Regions from separate parts of the Sphingomonas sp. GW821-FHT10F09 genome, predicted to be linked through region 1. Evidence: predicted binding sites of a transcription regulator. Region 1 holds the regulator's gene; each other region holds the start of a gene.
What was found. The regulator LexA, encoded in region 1, represses DNA repair genes until DNA is damaged. The targets are predictions, from matches to a motif close to GTTCCNCNCTTGTTCT.

Region 1 (4,939 bases):
TCCGTGGCAGGCGACCGAAAGCCGCGCGATCGGCGCCGACGCCATCCTCATCATCGTGGCCGCGCTGGACGACAACCAGATGGCCGAGATCGAGGCGTCGGCGACGGATTGCGGCATGGACGTGTTGGTCGAGGTGCACGACGCGCACGAACTCGACCGTGCGCTGAAGCTCAATTCACGGCTGATCGGCGTCAACAACCGTGACCTGCGCGATTTCAGCGTCGATTTCGCGCGCACCTACGAACTCGTCGGCAAGGCGCCCAAGGGGTGCACGTTCGTCGCCGAAAGCGGCCTCGAGACGCGTGCCGACCTCGACGCGATGGCCGCGCACGGCGTCCGCTGTTTCCTGATCGGCGAGGCACTGATGCGCCAGCCGGACATCGAGGCAGCGACCCGGGCACTGATCGCGCCGGCCGCATGAGCCGCCTTACCCATCTCGATGCCGAGGGCGCCGCGCATATGGTCGATGTCGGCGACAAGGCGGTGACCAGCCGTCGCGCGGTCGCCATCGGCCATATCGCCATCGCCGCCGACGCGCTGCAGGCGATCCGCGAGGGCAGCGCGAAAAAGGGCGACGTGATCGCCGTCGCGCGCGTCGCCGGGATCATGGCGGCGAAAAAGACCGCGGACCTCATCCCGCTCTGCCACCCCCTGCCCCTTACCCGCGTGACGCTCGACCTTGTGCTCGACGACACCGGCGTCACCGCCACCGCGCTGACCGCTACCGACGGCAAGACGGGGGTCGAGATGGAGGCGCTGACCGCGGTCTCGGTCGCGCTGCTGACGATCTACGACATGGCTAAGGCGATGGACCGCGGCATGACGATCACCGGCATCCGCCTGTTGGAGAAGGCCGGGGGCAAATCCGGCGACTGGCGCGCATGACGCTGCTGCCGATCGCCGACGCACTTGCCCGCCTGCTCGCGCTCGCCGGGCCGGTCGCCGCGGAGGACGTCGCGCTCGCGGACGCGCGGGGGCGCTGGGCCGCCGCCGACATCCACGCCCGCCGCACGCAGCCAGCGACCGACCTGTCGGCGATGGATGGCTATGCAATCCGCCATGCCGATCTGCCCGGCCCCTGGACGCTGATCGGCGAGAGTGCCGCCGGACGCGCCTTTGCCGGCAGGATCGAGCCGGGCCAGACCGTGCGCATCTTCACCGGCGCCGCGATGCCCGCCGGTGCCGACACGGTGATGATCCAGGAAGAGGTTGCCGCCGACGGCACCGCGATTTGCCTGACCGGCGAAGGCCCGCCGGCTCGCGGACGCAACACCCGGCGGCGCGGGCTGGACTTCACGCAGGGCGATCCTCTGATCGCCCGCGGCGAGCGACTTACCCCCGCCCGGATCGCGGTCGCCGCGACCGGGGGCGTCGGCACGCTGGCGGTAAATCGCCGCGTCCGCGTCGCGATCTGCGCGACCGGGGACGAACTGGTCGAACCGGGGCGCGCGCACGATCCCGCCGCCCTGCCCGAATCGAATCGCGCGATGCTCGCCGCGATGCTCGCCGATCTGCCGGTTGAGCTGATCGACCTCGGCATATTGCCCGACCACCTCGACACGTTGCGTGACGCCTTCGCCGCAGTCGACGCTGACCTGCTGGTCACCACCGGCGGCGCCTCGGTCGGCGACCACGACCTCGTCCGCCCGGCACTCGAGGCCGCCGGCGGATCGATCGATTTCTGGCGGATCGCATTGCGGCCCGGCAAGCCGATGATGGCCGGGCGGATCGGCCGCACCAGCGTGCTCGGCCTGCCCGGTAACCCTGTCTCCGCCTTCGTCACCGCGACTCTGTTCGTGCGGCCGCTGATCGCGCATCTCGGCGGGGCGGCCGATCCCCATCCGCGCACCACCCACGCGATCCTCGGCGAGGACCTGCCCGCCAACGGCCCCCGCACCGACTATCTGCGTGCAGAACTGCGCGACGGGCGGGCCTTCGCCTCGACCATTCAGGACAGTTCGATGCTGCTGACGCTGGCGCGCTCGCATTGCCTGATCGTGCGTCCCGTCGATGCGCCGCCGGCGCGGGCGGGCGACTCGGCGGAAATCCTCGTCATCGCTTGACGAGAGCAGTTTCGTTCCCTAGAAGTTCCGCGTCTGTTCTGACGGGGAAGACCGCCTATGCTCACGCGCAAGCAGCACGAGCTCGTTTGCTTCATCAACGACCGGTTGGAAGAAACCGGCATCTCCCCCTCGTTCGAGGAGATGAAGGAAGCGCTCGACCTCAAGTCGAAATCCGGCGTCCATCGCCTCATCAGCGCGCTGGAGGAACGCCACTTCATCCGTCGCCTGCCCAACCGCGCCCGCGCACTCGAAGTGCTGCGGATGCCGGAGCGGTCGGAGCGCAAGGTCGCGCCCCCCGTACCGACGCCGTCGCCGACGAAGGCCGGCAACGTCCGCGCGGCCGCCTCGCCCGCCAATGACGTGATCGAGATCCCGTTGCACGGCCGGATCGCCGCGGGCGTGCCGATCGAGGCGTTCGAGGGCAGCTCGATGCTCGCCGTGCCAGCGGCATTGCTCGGCTCGGGCGAACATTATGCGCTAGAAGTGTCGGGCGATTCGATGGTCGAGGCCGGCATCCTCGATGGCGATTACGCGTTGATCCGGCGGACCGAGGTGGCGCGGGACGGCGAGATCGTCGTCGCGCTGATCGACGATGCCGAGGCGACGCTCAAATACTTCCGCCGCGAGGGCGCGATGATCCGGCTTGACCCGGCCAACCGCTCCTACGAGCCGCAGCGCTACGTCCCGTCGCACGTTCGGGTGCAGGGCCGGTTGTCGGGTATCCTCCGCCGCTACGATTGAGGCGAACGGCGCTGCTCCGCCAGCGCGCGTTCGAAGGAGGTGCGGGCGTCGGCGACCATTCGCGGCAGGGCGGTGCGATCGACGAAGCTCGTCGGATTGCCCGCCCGCTGCGCCTCGCGCCTTGCCGCGAGGTCGAACAGCTCGGCATGATAGCTCAGCACCACGTCGGCATGCATCGTGGCGAGCCGGCGGAACGTGCCGCGGAACTGCGCGACCGCTGCGGTATCGTGCGGCGGCCTGCCGGGGACCGGGTCGGCAGGGTCGGGGCGGGTGACGAGCCGCCGGCCGGCGACGCTGAGGCTCGACACGAACAGCACGTCGAGCGGCTTGCCTCGCTCGCTGGTGCGCAGGCTCCAGGTGGTTGCGCCGTCGGTATGTCCCGGGGTCAGATGCGCGACGAGGCGCGTTTTGCCGACGGCGATCGTCGCGCCGTCGGGGATCGTCATCGACGGACGCACCGGCGGAAAGCCGCTGATGTCCGTTCGGTCGATGGTGCGCCCCGCGATCAGGTCGGCACGATCGCCCGCGCTCACCACGACCCGTGCCCCGCTCGCCCGCTGAAGCGCGGCGAGGCCGCCGGCATGATCGACATGGCTATGGTTGTTGAGCAGGTAACGGATATCGTGCAGCCGGAAACCGAGGCGCCGGATGTTCGCGGCGATGAGCGGCGCACTCTCCGGTAACGCCCCGTCGATCAGCACCAGCCCGGCGGGATCGGCGATCAGGAACGACGACAGCCCCGCCGTCCCGACATAAAAAACGTTGCCGACGATACGGAACGGCGCAGCGGGCGCATTCCACAGCCGCCGCTGCGCGGCATCCTGCGCCCCGGCCGGCGCTGCGACCGAAAGGCTCGCCAGTGCGGCGGCGAGAATGGCGAGATGCTTCATCGTCTGTCCCGTATCATAGCCGCGACCCACCGCATATCCGCCGGATCGCGACCATACTCAAGGATGCCCCGCAGGCAGCGAATCGTCATTGCGAGTGCAGCTAAGCGATCCACGGCGTCCCGATCCGCCTCTGGGTTGCTTCGCTGCGCTCGCAAAGACGACGATGTGTGACGTCCGGTCTGTCCCCGTCGGTGTAATACGCGTTACCTTACACCCGTGCTGAGATTCGCATTCGATAGCATGGATCGCTCTCCGTAACCCTCAGCGTCACGCTCAGGCTGGCGGGAGCGCATACCCACCAGCCACCGGATATAGCGGAACCGGTAGCGCCCCAGAAGATCCCCCTGCCCCCCCGAATGACGCACGTTTACCGTCGCCTGCGACCGTCCGACGCCCCCACCGCGCCTCATCGAGAGCACACTCAGGCACACAGCTGGGTCTCTCGAACCATCATCGCGAGCGCCGCAAAGCAATCCCGGACGTCCTGAGCTCGGCTCTGGATTGCTTCGCCGCGCCCGCAAGGACGACGGTGGGGTGACGTCCGGTCTGTCTTCGTCGGGGCAATATGCGTCGCCCTACACCCGTCCTGAGGTTCGCATTCGATGTCACGCCCGGGCAGGCGGAAGCGCATATCCACCAGCCTACCGGACAAAGCTTAGCGGTAGCGCCCACGGGATCCCCCTGCCCCGGAATGACACACGTCCACCGTCGCCTGCGACCGTCCGACGCCCCCCCAACCGCGCCTCATCGAGAGCATAGTCAGGGACACAGCTCGGCCTCTCGAACCGTCGTCGCGAGCGCCGCAAGTGAAACGAGGACATCCTGAGCCCGGGTCTGGATTGCTTCGCGGCGCTCGCAACGACGGCCGATCACTCGCGGCGTCGCTGTAGCGCGTGGCGTCGCACCTCGCGCCCGCCATCGAACCGCGCCGTCCGCAACGGCATGACCGTCGCGGGCACGATCCAGGGATGCCGGTCGCCCGGCGCTCGCACGGTACGCACCCGGCCACCGGCAAACGTCACCGCGACGCCGCCGGTCGTGCGCAGCATCGGCGCATCGAGCTTGAGCCAACGCGGGACGCATCCCCTTGGCAGGTGGCGTTCGCTCACCACGATGTCGGCGGATCGGCACGCCGCCACCAACGTCCGCCATGCGACCGGATAGCCGCTGCGCGTCGCCAGCACCCGCCACGCCCGCCCTTCCGCAAGCACATCGACGGCGCACGCATCCGGCGTACAGCGCGCC
Region 2 (4,939 bases), on a different contig from region 1:
GCGGTCGCCGAACACCTCGTGCAGGTCACCAAGATCGCTGCGCGTGACGTCGCCCGGCAGATCTGGCAGCAGGATGGCGATTAGGCCTGCGCTCCACGCGACGACGTCATCCCAGACGAGGGCACAGCCGCCCTTGCCGGCGCGGGACTTGCCGAGCGTCAGCAGACGCGTGAGGCGCGACCAGGCAGGCTTGTCGGTCGGGTAGAGGAGGAGCATGCGCCCGTCGTCGAGGCGCACTCGCGCGCCCGCGATCATTCGCACGCCGGTTGCCTTCTGCCCCTCCCAGCCACGCACAATGCCGGCGACGCTGCCGAGGTCAGTGAGACCAAGTGCCGTGTGACCGAGAAGCGCGGCTGCTGCGAACAGCTCCTCCGGACTGGAGGCACCGCGCAGGAACGAAAAGTGGCTCGTCACCTGAAGTTCGACGTAAGTCGTCTGCGAAGCCATCAGCCGAACAGCCCGTGCAGATACCAGCTGAGGTCACCGGTTGCGCCATCTACACCGTCGCCGCGGCGGAACAGCCAGAAGCGCGCGCCGGTGTCATCCTCGACGCGGAAGTAGTCGCGCACCGCCCAGACCTCGCCATCGCGTCGCCACCACTCGCCGTGGATGCGTTCGGGACCGTCGCCAGCGACCACGGCATGAACGTTGCCCCGCCAGGTGAAGCGGCGCGGCGGTGCGTCCGGCAGCAGCGCGAGCACACCAATTAGTGGTTCCGGACGGCTTAGCAGTCGCACCGGCCGGCGCCACGCCGGCCAGCCAGTCGGTGCGGCGAGCGGTGCGGCACGGCGGACCGCGCGCTCGGGCACGTCGCTTTCAACGGGCCCGGCCGTGAAGAGCGCGTTGTCGCCAACGCGGCCAGCGATCTGGTCGACGAGTGTCGCGACATCCGGTGGCGCGTCATCACCCGCGAGGCTTGCTGCGAGCGCGGTGGCCCCGAGCGGATCGGTCCGGGGGGCAAGCAGCCGCATCGTTTCGATGCCATCGCCTGGATCGATCTTCTCGATCCTGAGGTGGAAGAGCCGAGCGAGATGCGCCGCATCACGGGACGGACGCGAGGTGCCGATGGCGAGGCGCTGCTCGGTGCCGTCGATCCGCTCCATGATCAGCAGCAGTGCGCGTGCACCTGCTCCCTTCTCCTGGAGGAGCAGGATCATGTCGGCGATAAGATCGCGGATGACATGCTCGATTGCTTCGGCAGTACTGATCGGCTCCAGCAGGCGGCGACGCGCCATCGGTGTCTCTTGGGGTATCACCGGCACGATCGGCTCGGGAATACGCCCGAGCGCCTCGTCGAGTCGACGCACGCTCGCCAGCCCCAGCCGGCGCGCGAGTGGTCCACGTGGCAGCGGGAGCAGATCGGCGATACGGTCGAGTCCGAAGCGCGCAGCGGCGGTCAGCGCCTCCGGCGTCAGGCGCAGCGCGGCGGGTGGCAGGCCGGCCAGCGCCTGTGCCTCGCCCCCGTTCGGGACCATGCTGATGATGTCGCGCCCGAACCGAGCCAGCGCATACGCCGCTCCCGGCGTTCCGGCGACCGCGACCCGTGCGGTATAACCGAAGCGTCGGCAGAAGCGGATCAGGCGACGGCAGAACCGCTCCTCACCACCGTGGAGATGCGCGGCCCCGGTCAGTTCGATCCAGAGCCCGTCCGCAGCACTTGGCGATGCTGTCGGTGTCCAGTGTCGCACCGCGTGCAGCGCCAGGCCGTCGAGCACCGCCCGGTCCGCAGCGACGTCAGCAGGCCGAATGTCCAGGTCTGGCACCAGAGCACGCGCCTGTGTCACCGCCATGCCGGATGTGAGGCCGAGCGACGCCGCAGCAGGACATGCGGAGGTGATCACGTGCCGCTGCCCGGTCTGCTCCGCGAGGATCAGCGGAACCACGTTCTCGATCGGTGCCGGGATGTGTGCTGCTATGCGCGCACCAGTAATAGCTGGCGACTGCTTGAACGGATGCTCTGCCGCTTCCGATCGCCGGCCGAGTTCCCGCATGGTCGGCTGCTGATGTAGCGGTAGCGCCGCTGCCTGCTCCTCGATCGCAGCGCGTGCGCCATTGTCTTGCGCCCAGCGCGCTCCAGGACGCCAACCGCCGCTCCGCGGCACCGAGCAGGCGCCGGGGTCGTCGTCGACCGGAAGCTGTGGTGCCCGCTGCGGTTCAGGCAGCGCGCGCGGTCGCTCTAACCGGCGCAATCGCTCGATGGCGAGGTGCGGCAGGTAGAGCGAGGCGACCCGTGTCATCACACGCCTCCAGTTCTAGGGTGAAAGGGGGGGCGCCGCGTTGACGGGCGAGTTCGACAGTCCAGCGCGCCCGGCCGACACCCGGTGCGGGCAGCCGTTCGGACGGCGCGCAGGCGATGCGCCACCGCGTCATAGCCGCGGAGAGATCGAAGAGGGGGCTGACGCCTGCCTTGCGCCAGCGGCGCGCGAGCAGGGCAGGGGTGCCGCCGCTCATCGCGGCAAGCTGCAGTCGGCGGGTGGCGACCATGTCGGCGCGCTTCACCTCGCCGACCACGGCGGCAAGCCCGCCGTGCCGGAGCCCGTCCTCCATGACGGCGAGGACGTCTTTGTCATCTTTGGCCTCGACGAAAAGCAGCGTGGCGGGATCAAGACCCGCCTGCTCCAGTCCCGGCGCGTAGAGGTCGAAGCGGGTCAGCGCCCACAGCACGCGCCGCCCGCTGCCTGCCGCCGCGCGGGCGGCAATGCCGACGGAGAAGAGCGTGGCTGCGGCATCATCGGTCAACGTCGGCGTCGCAGCGGAGACCTCGTGTAGTCCGCCGAGCACCAACCCGCCCTCCGCGAGTCGCTTGTCCAGAGCATCGATCCCGAACGGGAGGACGGCCGTCTCGCCCCCACGCACCTCGCCCATGCTCTCGCGAAGGAGGGCCAGGGCGTCATGGCGCTGGAGGTTAGTGGACATGGTTGCTGCGACTCATCCGTTCGCTATATGTTCCAGAATTGTTGATGAACGGTCAAGGCGTTGTGGAGCGGAGTTGATGAACCGAAACGGGATCGAAGCCGCCAACGACGCTGGTCCGGCAATGTCGGCAAGCGCCGAGTACGACCATGTCGGACGGCGACTTCGCACACTCGAACACTGCGCGCTGCACAAGCGGACGCTGCGGCTGACCTGCCCTCGCTGCGCTCATGTCCGGGTGCTGGATGCGGTATGCCTGTGGTGGATGTTCACTCGCCGCGGCTGGGATGGGGGCCTGCCCGCGGCTTCGTCCCGTCTGTGCTGCACCGCCTGCAAGGCTCAAGGCACTACGGTTCGACCGCGCATCATGGTCGGTCGGGAAGCGCCGACGGGAGAGCCGTTGCCGTACCCGGATGAGGCAACGTGGAAGAGGCTTGTCTCGCGCTATCGCTCGTGATCGAAGACAGGGATGTGCAATCTCTACAACCTCAGGGTCGACCCTCGCGGCTACTTCGATGCGCTCGCCGCGGTTGACGATGCTGCCAATGTACTTGCTGTCGAGAAGGATTATGCCGCACCCGGCAAGCCTGGGTACGTCGTGCGATACGAGGACGGCCAGCGGGTGCTCAGCACGATGCGCTGGGGTTTTCCAACGCGCAAAACCCGCAAGCGACCGGCGCGTGAGGGCGAACTGCCATTCCTCTACGATTGGTGGACCAACGCGCGAAACATGCAGAGCAACATGTGGAAGCCGTGGCTCCTGCGTGCCGAGCATCGCTGTCTGGTGCCGTTCACCCGCTTTTCCGAACCCAAAGCGGTGGCGGACCGGCAGGGGCAGGGCGACACCAATTGGTGGTTCACCGTCGAGGATCAGCTGGTCCCGTGCTTCGCCGGCCTCTGGAAGGTCGATGCCGACCACGACCGGGTCTATGCCTTCTGCGCCACCGAGCCCAATCCGCTGGTCGCGCCAAAGCACCCGAAGGCGATGCCGGTGATCTTGCTGGCGGAGGATCAGGAACGCTGGCTGACAGCGCCGGTCGAGGAGGCGGTGACACTGCTCACCGCGTACCCGTCACAGCTGATGAGCGTCGCCTGATCATGGCATCCAACCGCTACTACGATGGCCCGCCGAGCGATCACTACGACGGCACCCGCTTCTTCAATCCGGGCCAGGAGAGCACGGATAGGGGCCTCCGCGCCATGCTGCGCTGGAAGCTCGCGGGAGCGGCAGCCAAATGGCCGAAGTCTGTGCCGGTCACGCCGGCCAAGCCGGAGGCGCGGGTCGCTGGGCTCTGCATCACCATGATCGGCCATGCCTCGCTGCTGATCCAGGTCGCCGGCGTCAACATCCTCACCGATCCAGTCTGGTCGGAGCGGGCAAGCCCCTTCCGGCGCGTTGGACCGAAGCGGGTGACCGCGCCAGGCGTCGCGTTCGACGACCTGCCGCCGATCGATGTCGTGCTGCTGAGTCATGGGCACTATGACCATCTCGATGTCGATACGCTGCGGCGACTGCAAGCTGTCCACGACCCGCTGATGGCGATGCCACTTGGTAATGACGCCATCGTTCGTGCTGCCGCGTCGGCGGCACGTTGCGTCACGGGTGACTGGTGGGATCGGCTGCCGCTTGGATCGGAGATCGCGACGACGCTGACACCTGCCTATCATTGGTCGAACCGCTGGCCTAGCGATACGCGCATGATGCTGTGGGGCGGTCATTACCTGGACACGCCCGCGGGTTCGATCTGGTTCGTCGGCGACACCGGCTACGGTGACGGCCGGATCTTCGCCGACGTGCGGAGCCGCCTGGGAGCGCCTAGCGTCGCGTTGATCCCGATCGGCGCTTATGAGCCGCGCTGGTTCATGGCCGCGCAGCACGTCGACTCGGCAGAGGCCGTACGCATCTTCACCGACGTCGGCGCATCGCGGGCGCTCGGCATTCACTGGGGCACGTTCCAGCTGACTGATGAGGCGCGCAATGCTCCGGTGGAAGGGCTGGCTACGGCGTTGCGAGCGGCCGGCATCG
Region 3 (4,939 bases), 1.0 Mb from region 1:
GCACCGCGCGGATCGCGGCGCGCACGTCCTGCGTCCGCTCGCGCTCGACCGTGCCGAGCACCGTCTCCTCCCATTCGCGCTGCAACGGCGCGATGATCGTCGCGATCACCAGCCGCTCGACATAGGCGCGCGGCGTGTAATGCGCGCCCAGCCGCCGCCGCTCGACCCGGTCGAGCGCCTGTTCCAGCATCGTGCCGAAGATCGCCGGCTCCACGTCGCGCCAGTCGTGCCGCGCCGCCGCGCACAATTCGCCGATCTCCTCGCGCGCCAGCGGGATCGCGTGGCAGTCGGCGAACAGCCCGCCGTTGAACTGGCGCACGTCGCGGCGCAGCAGCGCTGAAAAGCCGCCGGTGTCCATCGTCCGCCACAGGTCCTCCAGCATCGGCGCGAACGCGTCGGGATGCTCCAGCGCGTCGGTCAGCACCTGGCTGAAGCTGCCGCGCTCCAGCAGGCCGGTATCCTCGGCGAACATCGTGAACAGGCAGCGCATCAGGAAATGCGCGACCGGCTCGGCGGCATGGCCGCGATCCTCCAGCCGCTTGCTGACGTTGGCGAGCCGCCCGGCGATATCCTTGGTGACCTTGGCGGCATGTTTCGACGGATCGAGCGACTGCGGCTCCAGCCAGATCGCGCGCAGCCGGTCGCGCACCGCCGGATCGCGCAGGTCGTCCAGATAGATGCGAAATCCGCTCCGGTCCGGGAACTGCCGGTAATTCTTTCCCTGCCCGGAAAAGTCGGCGAACACCTCGATCGCATGGCCCACGTCCACCACCAGGATGAACGGCGGCCAGCCATGGCTCTCGGGCAGCGCGCGGGCATATTGCTCCGCCTGTTCGCGCGCGTTGCGCATCAGCACGTCCCAGCCGCGATGCGCGCTGCGCCGCCCGCGCGGCACCTCGATCCCCGGCAGCGTCGCCTGCGCATCGCCCAGCGCCACCTCCTTGGCGCCGCCCCGCTCGCGGCTCTGCTTGGCCTCCAGCACGAAGCTGCCGCGGCGATACAGGTCGATCCGCCCGTGCCGCCCGCTCCCCTCCGCATCGGGAAAGGTCACCCCGCGCTCGAACACATAATCGTTGCGCGCATGCGTCGCGTCGGCCGGGTCGGGCGGCGGCAGCTCGAGCAGCGCACACAATTCGGTCAGGAACAGCGGAAAGTTCGCCCGCTCCGCCCCGCCCTCGTTACGTCGCCACCGCTCGACGAACCGCTCGATCGCCTCGTCCATCCGCCCCGCTCCCCACCCCGCAAGGGCGACAGGGTGGCGCGGATCGGCGACCGCAAGCTATTGAAGACACATCCGCTTACATCCGGAATGGAGGCAGGCTCAGCCCTTCTTCCCCCCGAACAATCGGCCGAGCATCGCTTCCGCCGCCTTGCCCACCGCCTCCGCGATCGCCTGCGGGTCGGGTTGCGTCTGCGTGCCCTGCGGCGGCGTGGGCAGCGTCGGCGCCTCCGGCGCGCGCGGCGGTTCGGGCGCCCGCGGTGCCTCCGGCGCAGCCGCCGCGTCGCGCTTCGCCCGGCCCTTCGCCACCGCGGCGGTCGCCGCCGCGGCCGCCATCGTCAGCCCTGCTGCCAGCATCTCGCGCCCCTGCGGGCTCTGCGCCTTTTCCAGCAGCGCGCCACCGATCTCGCGCACCTCCTTGGGCAACTTCACGCCCATCACCTCCTTGGGGAGCTTCGCCTTCTTCGTCTTGGTCTTCTTGCCCATGCCGCAGCCTCTTTCATGTGTGTCGGACAGGTAAGACACCGGTCGGGTGCTTTCAATGCGGCCCGCGCGTTCCTACGTGGCGGGACTAGCCCCCGGCAAAGAACAGAAGTAGAACCAGCCCCATGCTGACCAAGATTTCCGTACGCGGCGCGCGTGAACACAATCTCAAGGACGTCGACGTCGACATCCCCCGCGACACGCTGACGGTCATCACCGGGCTGTCCGGCTCGGGCAAATCCTCCCTCGCCTTCGACACCATCTATGCCGAGGGGCAGCGCCGCTACGTCGAATCGCTGTCGGCCTATGCCCGCCAGTTCCTCGAGCTGATGCAGAAGCCCGACGTCGATCATATCGAGGGGCTGTCGCCGGCGATCTCGATCGAACAGAAGACGACGTCGCGCAACCCGCGCTCGACCGTGGCGACGGTCACCGAGATCTACGATTACATGCGCCTGCTCTGGGCGCGTGTCGGCGTGCCCTACAGCCCCGCCACCGGCCTGCCGATCGCCGCGCAGACCGTCAGCCAGATGGTCGACCGCGTCCTCGCCCTGCCCGAGGGCACGCGCGCCTATCTGCTTGCCCCCGTCGTCCGCGGTCGCAAGGGCGAATATCGCAAGGAACTCGCCGAATGGCAGAAGGCGGGCTTCACCCGCGTCCGCATCGACGGCGAAATCCATGAGATCGACGAGGCCCCCGCGCTCGACAAGAAGTTCAAGCACGACATCGAGGTCGTCGTCGACCGGCTCGTCGTCCGCGGCGATATCGCGACACGCCTTGCCGAGAGTTTCGAGACCGCGCTCAAGCTCGCCGACGGCCTCGCCTATATCGACCCAGTCGACCCCGTCGAACCGCACACCCCCAAATCCGAAGTGCTCGGCGACAACGCGCCCACCGGCCGCATCGTCTTCTCCGAAAAGTTCGCCTGTCCGATCAGCGGCTTCACCATCGCCGAGATCGAACCGCGGCTGTTCTCGTTCAACGCGCCGCAGGGCGCCTGCCCGGCCTGCGACGGCCTCGGCGAGAAATTGCTGTTCGACGAGGACCTCGTCGTCCCCAACCACGCGCTGTCGATCAAGAAGGGCGCCGTCGTCCCCTGGGCCAAATCCAACCCGCCCAGCCCCTATTACATGCAGGTGCTCGGCTCCCTAGCGCGCGAATTCGATTTCAGCCTCGACACGCCCTGGGCCGACCTGCCCGAGAGCGTCCAGGCGCTCATCCTCAACGGCAGCAAGGGCAAGCCAGTCACCCTCACCTTCATCGACGGCAAGAAGAAATACGACGTCAAGAAGCCCTTCGAGGGCGTCGTCGGCAACCTCAACCGCCGCCTGCTCCAGACCGAGAGCGCGTGGATGCGCGAGGAGCTGTCCAAATACCAAAGCTCCCGCCCGTGCGAGGTCTGCCACGGCGCGAGGCTGAAGCCTGAGGCGCTGGCGGTGAAGATCGCGACGAAGGACATCGCCTACGCCACCCACCTCTCGGTGGTCGACGCGCTCGCCTTCTTCACCGACATGCCGAACCACCTCGGCGACCAGCAGCGCGCGATTGCCGAACGCATCCTCAAGGAGATCGTCGAGCGCCTCGGCTTCCTCAACAACGTCGGGCTCGACTATCTCAACCTCGACCGCACCAGCGGCACGCTGTCGGGCGGCGAGAGCCAGCGCATCCGCCTCGCCAGCCAGATCGGCAGCGGCCTGTCGGGCGTGCTCTACGTGCTCGACGAACCCTCGATCGGTCTGCACCAGCGCGATAACGACATGCTGCTCGCGACGCTCCGCCGCCTGCGCGACCTCGGCAACACCGTGCTCGTCGTCGAGCATGACGAGGATGCGATCCGCACCGCCGATTACGTCATCGACATGGGGCCGGGCGCCGGCGTCCACGGCGGCCAGATCGTCGCCCAGGGCACGCTCAAGCAGATCCTCAAGAGCAAGACCAGCATCACCGCCGACTATCTCAACGGCACGCGCGAGGTCCCCGTCCCCGCCACCCGCCGCAAGGGCAACGGCAAGCAATTGACCGTCCACAATGCGCGCGCCAACAACCTCACCGGCGTCACCGCGAGCATCCCGCTCGGCACCTTCACCTGCATCACCGGCGTGTCGGGATCGGGCAAGTCGAGCTTCACCATCGACACGCTTTATGCCGCCGCCGCCCGCGCGCTGAACGGCGCGCGCATCCTCGCCGGCAAGCACGACAAGGTCACCGGCCTCCAGCATCTCGACAAGGTCATCGACATCGACCAGTCGCCGATCGGCCGCACGCCCCGGTCGAACCCGGCGACCTACACCGGCAGCTTCACCCAGATCCGCGACTGGTTCGCCGGCCTGCCCGAGAGCCAGGCGCGCGGCTACAAGCCCGGCCGGTTCAGCTTCAACGTCAAGGGCGGCCGGTGCGAGGCGTGCCAGGGCGACGGCGTGCTCAAGATCGAGATGCACTTCCTCCCCGACGTCTACGTCACCTGCGACGTCTGCCACGGCGCCCGCTACAACCGCGAGACGCTGGAGGTGAAGTTCAAGGGCAAGAGCATCGCCGACGTGCTCGACATGACGGTCGAGGACGCCGCCGAATTCTTCAAGGCCGTGCCCCCGATCCGCGACAAGATGGAGATGCTGGTCGAGGTCGGCCTCGGCTACGTCAAGGTCGGCCAGCAGGCGACGACCCTGTCCGGCGGCGAGGCGCAGCGCGTCAAGCTCGCCAAGGAACTCGCCCGCCGCGCCACCGGCAACACGCTCTACATCCTCGACGAGCCGACCACCGGCCTGCATTTCGAGGACGTCCGCAAGCTGCTCGAAGTGCTCCACGCGCTGGTCGAACAGGGCAACACCGTCGTCGTGATCGAACACAATCTCGACGTCATCAAGACCGCCGACTGGATCGTCGACCTGGGCCCCGAAGGCGGCGTCAAGGGCGGCGAGATCGTCGCCACCGGCACGCCGGAAGAGGTGGTGAAGGAGCCACGCAGCTTTACGGGGAAGTATCTGACGCCGTTGCTGAAGGGGCGTGGCGGAGAGGCCGTGGCGGCGGAATAGGGGAAGCCCCCCTATCCCCCCGCCAACGCCCGCAATACCGCCCGGTCCACGACCGCGATCCGCGCATAGGCCAGTCGGATCGCGCCCTGCTCCGCGAGCGCCCGCAGGTGCCTGTTCGCCGTCTGCCGCGACACGCCGAGCATCACCGCCACCTCCTCCTGCCGGACGTGGAACGTACCGTCCGCGTCATCCAGCCGGCCGAGCA
Region 4 (4,939 bases), 720 kb from region 1:
TCCTCACCCTTCCGCCGCTGCGCGGCTCCCTCCCTCTCCCGGAGGGAGAGGGAATTGTCTGCCTTCACCCCTCTCCCTCCGGGAGAGGGAGGGGCCCGCCCGGCATCGCCGGGTGGGAGGGTGAGGACAGCCGGTTACGCTCCGCTCACTGACACGCCAGACACTCGTCGTAATCCGTCGTCTCGCCGATCTCGAACGTCGGTGCGGCGATCGTGTTGTCGGCCTCGACCCCGCCGCTGCCGGCGAAACCGGCGCGCTGCACCGACTTGGACCGCAGGTAATAGAGCGACTTGATCCCCAGCTCCCACGCGCGGAAGTGGAGCATCAGCAGGTCCCACTTCTCGACGTCGGCCGGGATGAACAGGTTCAGCGACTGCGCCTGGTCGATGTACGGCGTGCGGTCGCCGGCGAGTTCGAGCAGCCAGCGCTGGTCGATCTCGAAGCTGGTCTTGTAGCAATCCTTCTCCTCGACAGAGAGGAAGTCGAGATGCTGCACCGAACCGCCATGTTCGAGGATCGAGCTCCACACCGCCTCGCTGTTCTTCGATTTCTCGTTGAGCAGCTTTTCGAGATAGGGGTTCTTGACCGAGAAGCTGCCCGACAGCGTCTTGTGCGTGTAGATGTTGGCCGGGATCGGCTCGATGCAGGCGCTGGTGCCGCCGCAGATGATGCTGATCGACGCGGTCGGCGCGATCGCCATCTTGCAGCTGAACCGCTCCATCACGCCGACGTCGGCGGCATCGGGGCAGGGGCCGCGCTCGACCGCGAGCTGCATCGACGCCTCGTTCACCTGCGCGTTGATGTGCTTGAAGATGCGCAGGTTCCACGACTTGGCCATCGCGCCCTCGAACGGCAGGCCACGCGCCTGGAGGAAGGAGTGGAAGCCCATCACGCCGAGCCCGACCGAGCGTTCACGCGCGGCGGAATAGGCGGCACGCTCCATGCCGGGTTCGTGGCGGTCGATATAATCCTGCAGGACGTTGTCGAGGAAACGCATCACGTCCTCGATGAAGACCTTGTCGTCCTTCCACTGGTCCCACGTCTCGAGGTTGAGCGAGGACAGGCAGCAGACCGCGGTCCGGTCGTTGCCGAGATGGTCCTTGCCGGTCGGCAGCGTGATCTCGGAGCAGAGGTTCGAGGTCGAGACCTTGAGGCCCAGGTCGCGGTGATGCTTGGGCATCGTCCGGTTCACATGGTCGGCGAAGACGATGTACGGCTCGCCGGTCTGCAGCCGCGTCTCGACCAGCTTCTGGAACAGCGAACGCGCATCGACCGTCTGGCGGACGGTCTGGTCCTTGGGGCTGAGCAGGTTCCACTCGGCGCCGTCGCGCACCGCCTCCATGAAGGCGTCGGTCAGCAGCACGCCATGGTGCAGGTTGAGCGCCTTGCGGTTGAAGTCGCCCGACGGCTTGCGGATCTCGAGGAACTCCTCGATCTCCGGATGGCTGATGTCGAGATAGCAGGCGGCCGAACCGCGGCGCAGCGAGCCCTGCGAGATCGCGAGGGTGAGCGAATCCATGACGCGGACGAAGGGGATGATGCCGCTGGTCTTGCCGTTGAGGCCGACCGGCTCGCCGATGCCGCGCACGTTGCCCCAATAGGTGCCGATGCCGCCGCCGCGCGAGGCGAGCCAGACGTTCTCGTTCCAGGTGTCGACGATGCCGTTGAGGCTGTCGGGCACCGAATTGAGGTAGCAGCTGATCGGCAGGCCGCGCCCGGTGCCGCCGTTCGACAGCACCGGCGTCGCGGGCATGAACCACAGGCGCGAGATATAGTCGTACAGGCGCTGCGCATGCGCGGCGTCGTCGGCATAGGCGGAGGCGACGCGGACGAACAGGTCCTGATAGCTTTCGCCCGGCAGCAGGTAGCGGTCGTTCAGCGTTTCCTTGCCGAAATCGGTGAGCAGGGCGTCGCGGCTGTGGTCGACCTCGACCGGATAGGGACGCGCGTGCACGGCCTTGCTGCCGGTGCCGACGTCCTGCGTCACGGCGCTGGTGGTGGCTTCGATCGTGTCGGTCATTGCTTCACCCTGCGTGTCCCTGAAATCCATCGAACCGATCCTTGCGTTCTCTAAGTGTTCGAATCGGCGGCGCATTTCCATGCTACCACCATGGCGGCCCCATGGAGAGAACAAAATGAGCACATCGCGGCGTCGCGGCGTGCGTCGGGCCGACATCCCATATGGGTGTCGGGCCTGCTCTCTACCAGCAATTGGGTCCGCCCCCGAACTCAACCCCCACAAATTGTGGCAAAGCGGCGCGGCAGGCAAGGGGGTAATGATCCGGAGGCGATGCCGTTCCCCCTTGATCCGGTCCGGCGCGATCCGCCGCCGCGAACGACGCGTGGACTTCCGCGGGTTTCGCAAAGCGCAAGGGAACAGAGCGGCAACGAAAATTTTTTGGATGACGCTGCCGGTGCCATGGGTGGGTGCGGAACGGACGTTTCCGGCGCGCCGCGACGGCGATCGGGCGAGGTCCGGCCGCCGCCGGCGTCACACCATCCGGCGCTGGCTGCGTCCGGGTTGCAACTGGTTGAGGCGGTTGAGATTGAACGCCTCGACGAACTCCAGGCCGGCCTTGCCGTCCTTCGCCCAGGCGACGCGGGCGGCGAACATCTGGTCCTCGATCAGCTCGATCAGCACGTCGAGGCCGATCGCCCCGTCGTCGATGTCGACGCCGTCGATCATCGCGCCGCTGGTCGAGATGTTGCGGATGCGCACGTCGCCCTGGTTGCGGCCGATCGCCAGCCGCGCCGACCGCAGCATCGTCGTCCGCGGCGCGCGGCTGATCTTGTGGCCGACGGGGTCGACCTGCACCACGCCGCCCAGCTGCTCGATCACCGCGTCCGCCGGCACGCTGCGGCCGTAGACATAGCCCTGGATGTGGCTGCACCCCAAGGCGCGGACCAGCTCGATCTCGTCCTGCACCTCGACCCCCTCGGCGGTGGTCTCCATGCCGAGCGTATCGGCCAGCGTCACGATCGCGCGGATGATCGCGGCGTTGCGACTGCCCGGCTGCGCGGCACCGCGCACGAAGCTCTGGTCGATCTTGATCTTGTCGAACGGCGCGGTGCGCAGATAGCCGAGGCTCGAATAGCCGGTGCCGAAATCGTCGAGCGCCAGCCGCACGCCGATGCCCTTCAGCGCCTTGAACATCGCATCGGTCGATCCCGATTCGTCGAGGAACACGCCCTCGGTGATCTCCAGCTCGAGCCGGTCGGCGGCGAGGCCGGCATGCGCCAGCGCCGATGTGACGAGGCCGGGAAAGGCCGGGTTGGCGAACTGGATCGGCGAGACGTTGACCGCGATGCGGACGTCGCGCGGCCAGCGCGCCGCCTGGACGCAGGCGGTGCGCAACACCCATTCGCCCAGCGCCTCGATCAGCCCGCATTCCTCGGCGACCGGGATGAAGTCGGCGGGCGAGATCGGCCCGCGCGTCGGGTGGGTCCAGCGCAGCAGCGCCTCATAGCCGATGATCTGCGTCGTCCGCGTCGACACGACCGGCTGGTAGCCGAGTGCGAATCCGCCCTCGTTCAGCGCGATGCGCATGTCGTCCTCGAGCGCCTTGCGGCTGCGCGCGCCGGCCAGCATGTCCTCGGAATAGAAACGATGCACGCCGCGCCCGTCGGCCTTGGCGGCGTAGAGCGCGAGATCGGCGTTGCGGATCAGCTCCTCGGCATCCTCGCCATGCTGCGGCGCGATCGCGATGCCGATCGAACAGCCGATCGTCACCGAGGCGCCGGCGATGAAATAGGGCTGCGACAGCGCGCCGATCAGGTCGCGCGCCAGCGTCGCCAGTGTCTCGCGATTGTCGATGCCGGGCAGCAGCACCTGGAATTCGTCGCCGCCGAGCCGCCCGACGAGGCCGGCATCGCCGACGCCGCGTTGCAGCCGCTGCGCGACCTGCTTGAGCAGCGCGTCGCCGGCCTGATGGCCGAGCGTGTCGTTGACCGCCTTGAACCGGTCGAGGTCCATCAGGAACAGCGAGGCGGGGCGATAGGGGCCGACCTGCTGCTGCAGCGTCTTGTCGAGGCTGGCGCGCATCCGCTGGCGGTTGGCGAGGCCGGTCAGCCCGTCGAACAGCGCGAGGCGGGTGATCTCCGCATCCGACCGGCGCTTCTCGGTCAGATCGCTGCCCGATCCGATGAAGCCCTGGAACCGGTCGAGCTCGTCGACGACGGGCCGGCCGGAGATCGACCACCAGCGCTCCGGCTCTTCGCCGCCGTCGCCGTCGTCGGCGGCGCGGACGGTATAGTCGGAGAAGGAGGTGCGCGAGGACAGGTGGAAGGCGAGCGTGCGTTCGGTGCCGGGCGCGGCACTGTCCATGCGGAACACGTCGGTCAGCAGCCGCCCGACCGGGTTGCGATGCGCCGCCGACAGCTCCGCGGCGACCTTCGCCGACAGATAGGTGAGCCGGCCGTGGCGGTCCGCCTCCCAGAACCATCCGGTGCCATGGCCTTCGAATTCGGCGATCATCTTGGCGGCGAGCCGGCCCTCGCGTGATTCCGCGTTGCGATCGTGCGCGTGGCAGGCATCGATGCGCGCGAGGCGGATCGTCGCCACCGCGAGGCAGGCGAGGAAGGCGCAGGCGACGACCGAGGGCAGGATGCTGACCGACAGGATCGGCAGCATCAGCACCAGGCCGGCACCGAACCCCAGCGTCGCGGCGCGCACCGGGTGCAGCGCGATCGCGGTCATGCCGATCGCGCCGGCGACGGCGACGAAACAGCCGACCTGCACGGGTCCGGCGGGCAGCCGCGTCGACGCCCAGAGCAGGGACGACAGCGCCGCCGCGATTCCCGTCGCCGCGATCGCGAGGCAGCGGACGCGCAGGTGCGGCGTCCACCGGCGCGAGCGGCGCGCGGTCAGGATTGCCCAGGCGGTGAGCGAGGGGACGATCAGCAGCAGGGCGGTCGCGGCGACCTCGACGAGGTTGCGGGT

Region 2: AC1RTO_RS17145 (ImuA family protein) is a predicted target of LexA. The motif match lies at 2,946-2,961, and genes of this name have one in related genera.
Region 3: uvrA (excinuclease ABC subunit UvrA) is a predicted target of LexA. The motif match lies at 1,805-1,820, and genes of this name have one in related genera.
Region 4: AC1RTO_RS01665 (ribonucleoside-diphosphate reductase subunit alpha) is a predicted target of LexA. The motif match lies at 2,128-2,143, and genes of this name have one in related genera.

What each region holds. Positions count from the first base shown of each region.
Region 1 is NZ_JBXASI010000001.1:1,084,623-1,089,561, reverse strand. It holds gene trpC (indole-3-glycerol phosphate synthase TrpC) at 1-421, shown strand, start outside; gene moaC (cyclic pyranopterin monophosphate synthase MoaC) at 418-885, shown strand; gene AC1RTO_RS05160 (molybdopterin molybdotransferase MoeA) at 882-2,063, shown strand; gene lexA (transcriptional repressor LexA) at 2,121-2,804, shown strand; gene bla (subclass B3 metallo-beta-lactamase) at 2,795-3,694, opposite strand; gene AC1RTO_RS05145 (ComEC/Rec2 family competence protein) at 4,564-4,939, opposite strand, start outside.
Region 2 is NZ_JBXASI010000006.1:160,076-165,014, reverse strand. It holds gene AC1RTO_RS17155 (error-prone DNA polymerase) at 1-447, opposite strand, end outside; gene AC1RTO_RS17150 (Y-family DNA polymerase) at 447-2,237, opposite strand; gene AC1RTO_RS17145 (ImuA family protein) at 2,155-2,916, opposite strand; gene AC1RTO_RS17140 (SOS response-associated peptidase family protein) at 3,383-4,009, shown strand; gene AC1RTO_RS17135 (MBL fold metallo-hydrolase) at 4,012-4,939, shown strand, end outside.
Region 3 is NZ_JBXASI010000001.1:53,479-58,417, reverse strand. It holds gene AC1RTO_RS00250 (class I SAM-dependent DNA methyltransferase) at 1-1,222, opposite strand, end outside; gene AC1RTO_RS00245 (hypothetical protein) at 1,322-1,705, opposite strand; gene uvrA (excinuclease ABC subunit UvrA) at 1,828-4,734, shown strand; gene AC1RTO_RS00235 (Crp/Fnr family transcriptional regulator) at 4,746-4,939, opposite strand, start outside.
Region 4 is NZ_JBXASI010000001.1:365,003-369,941, forward strand. It holds gene AC1RTO_RS01665 (ribonucleoside-diphosphate reductase subunit alpha) at 146-2,050, opposite strand; gene AC1RTO_RS01670 (EAL domain-containing protein) at 2,492-4,939, opposite strand, start outside.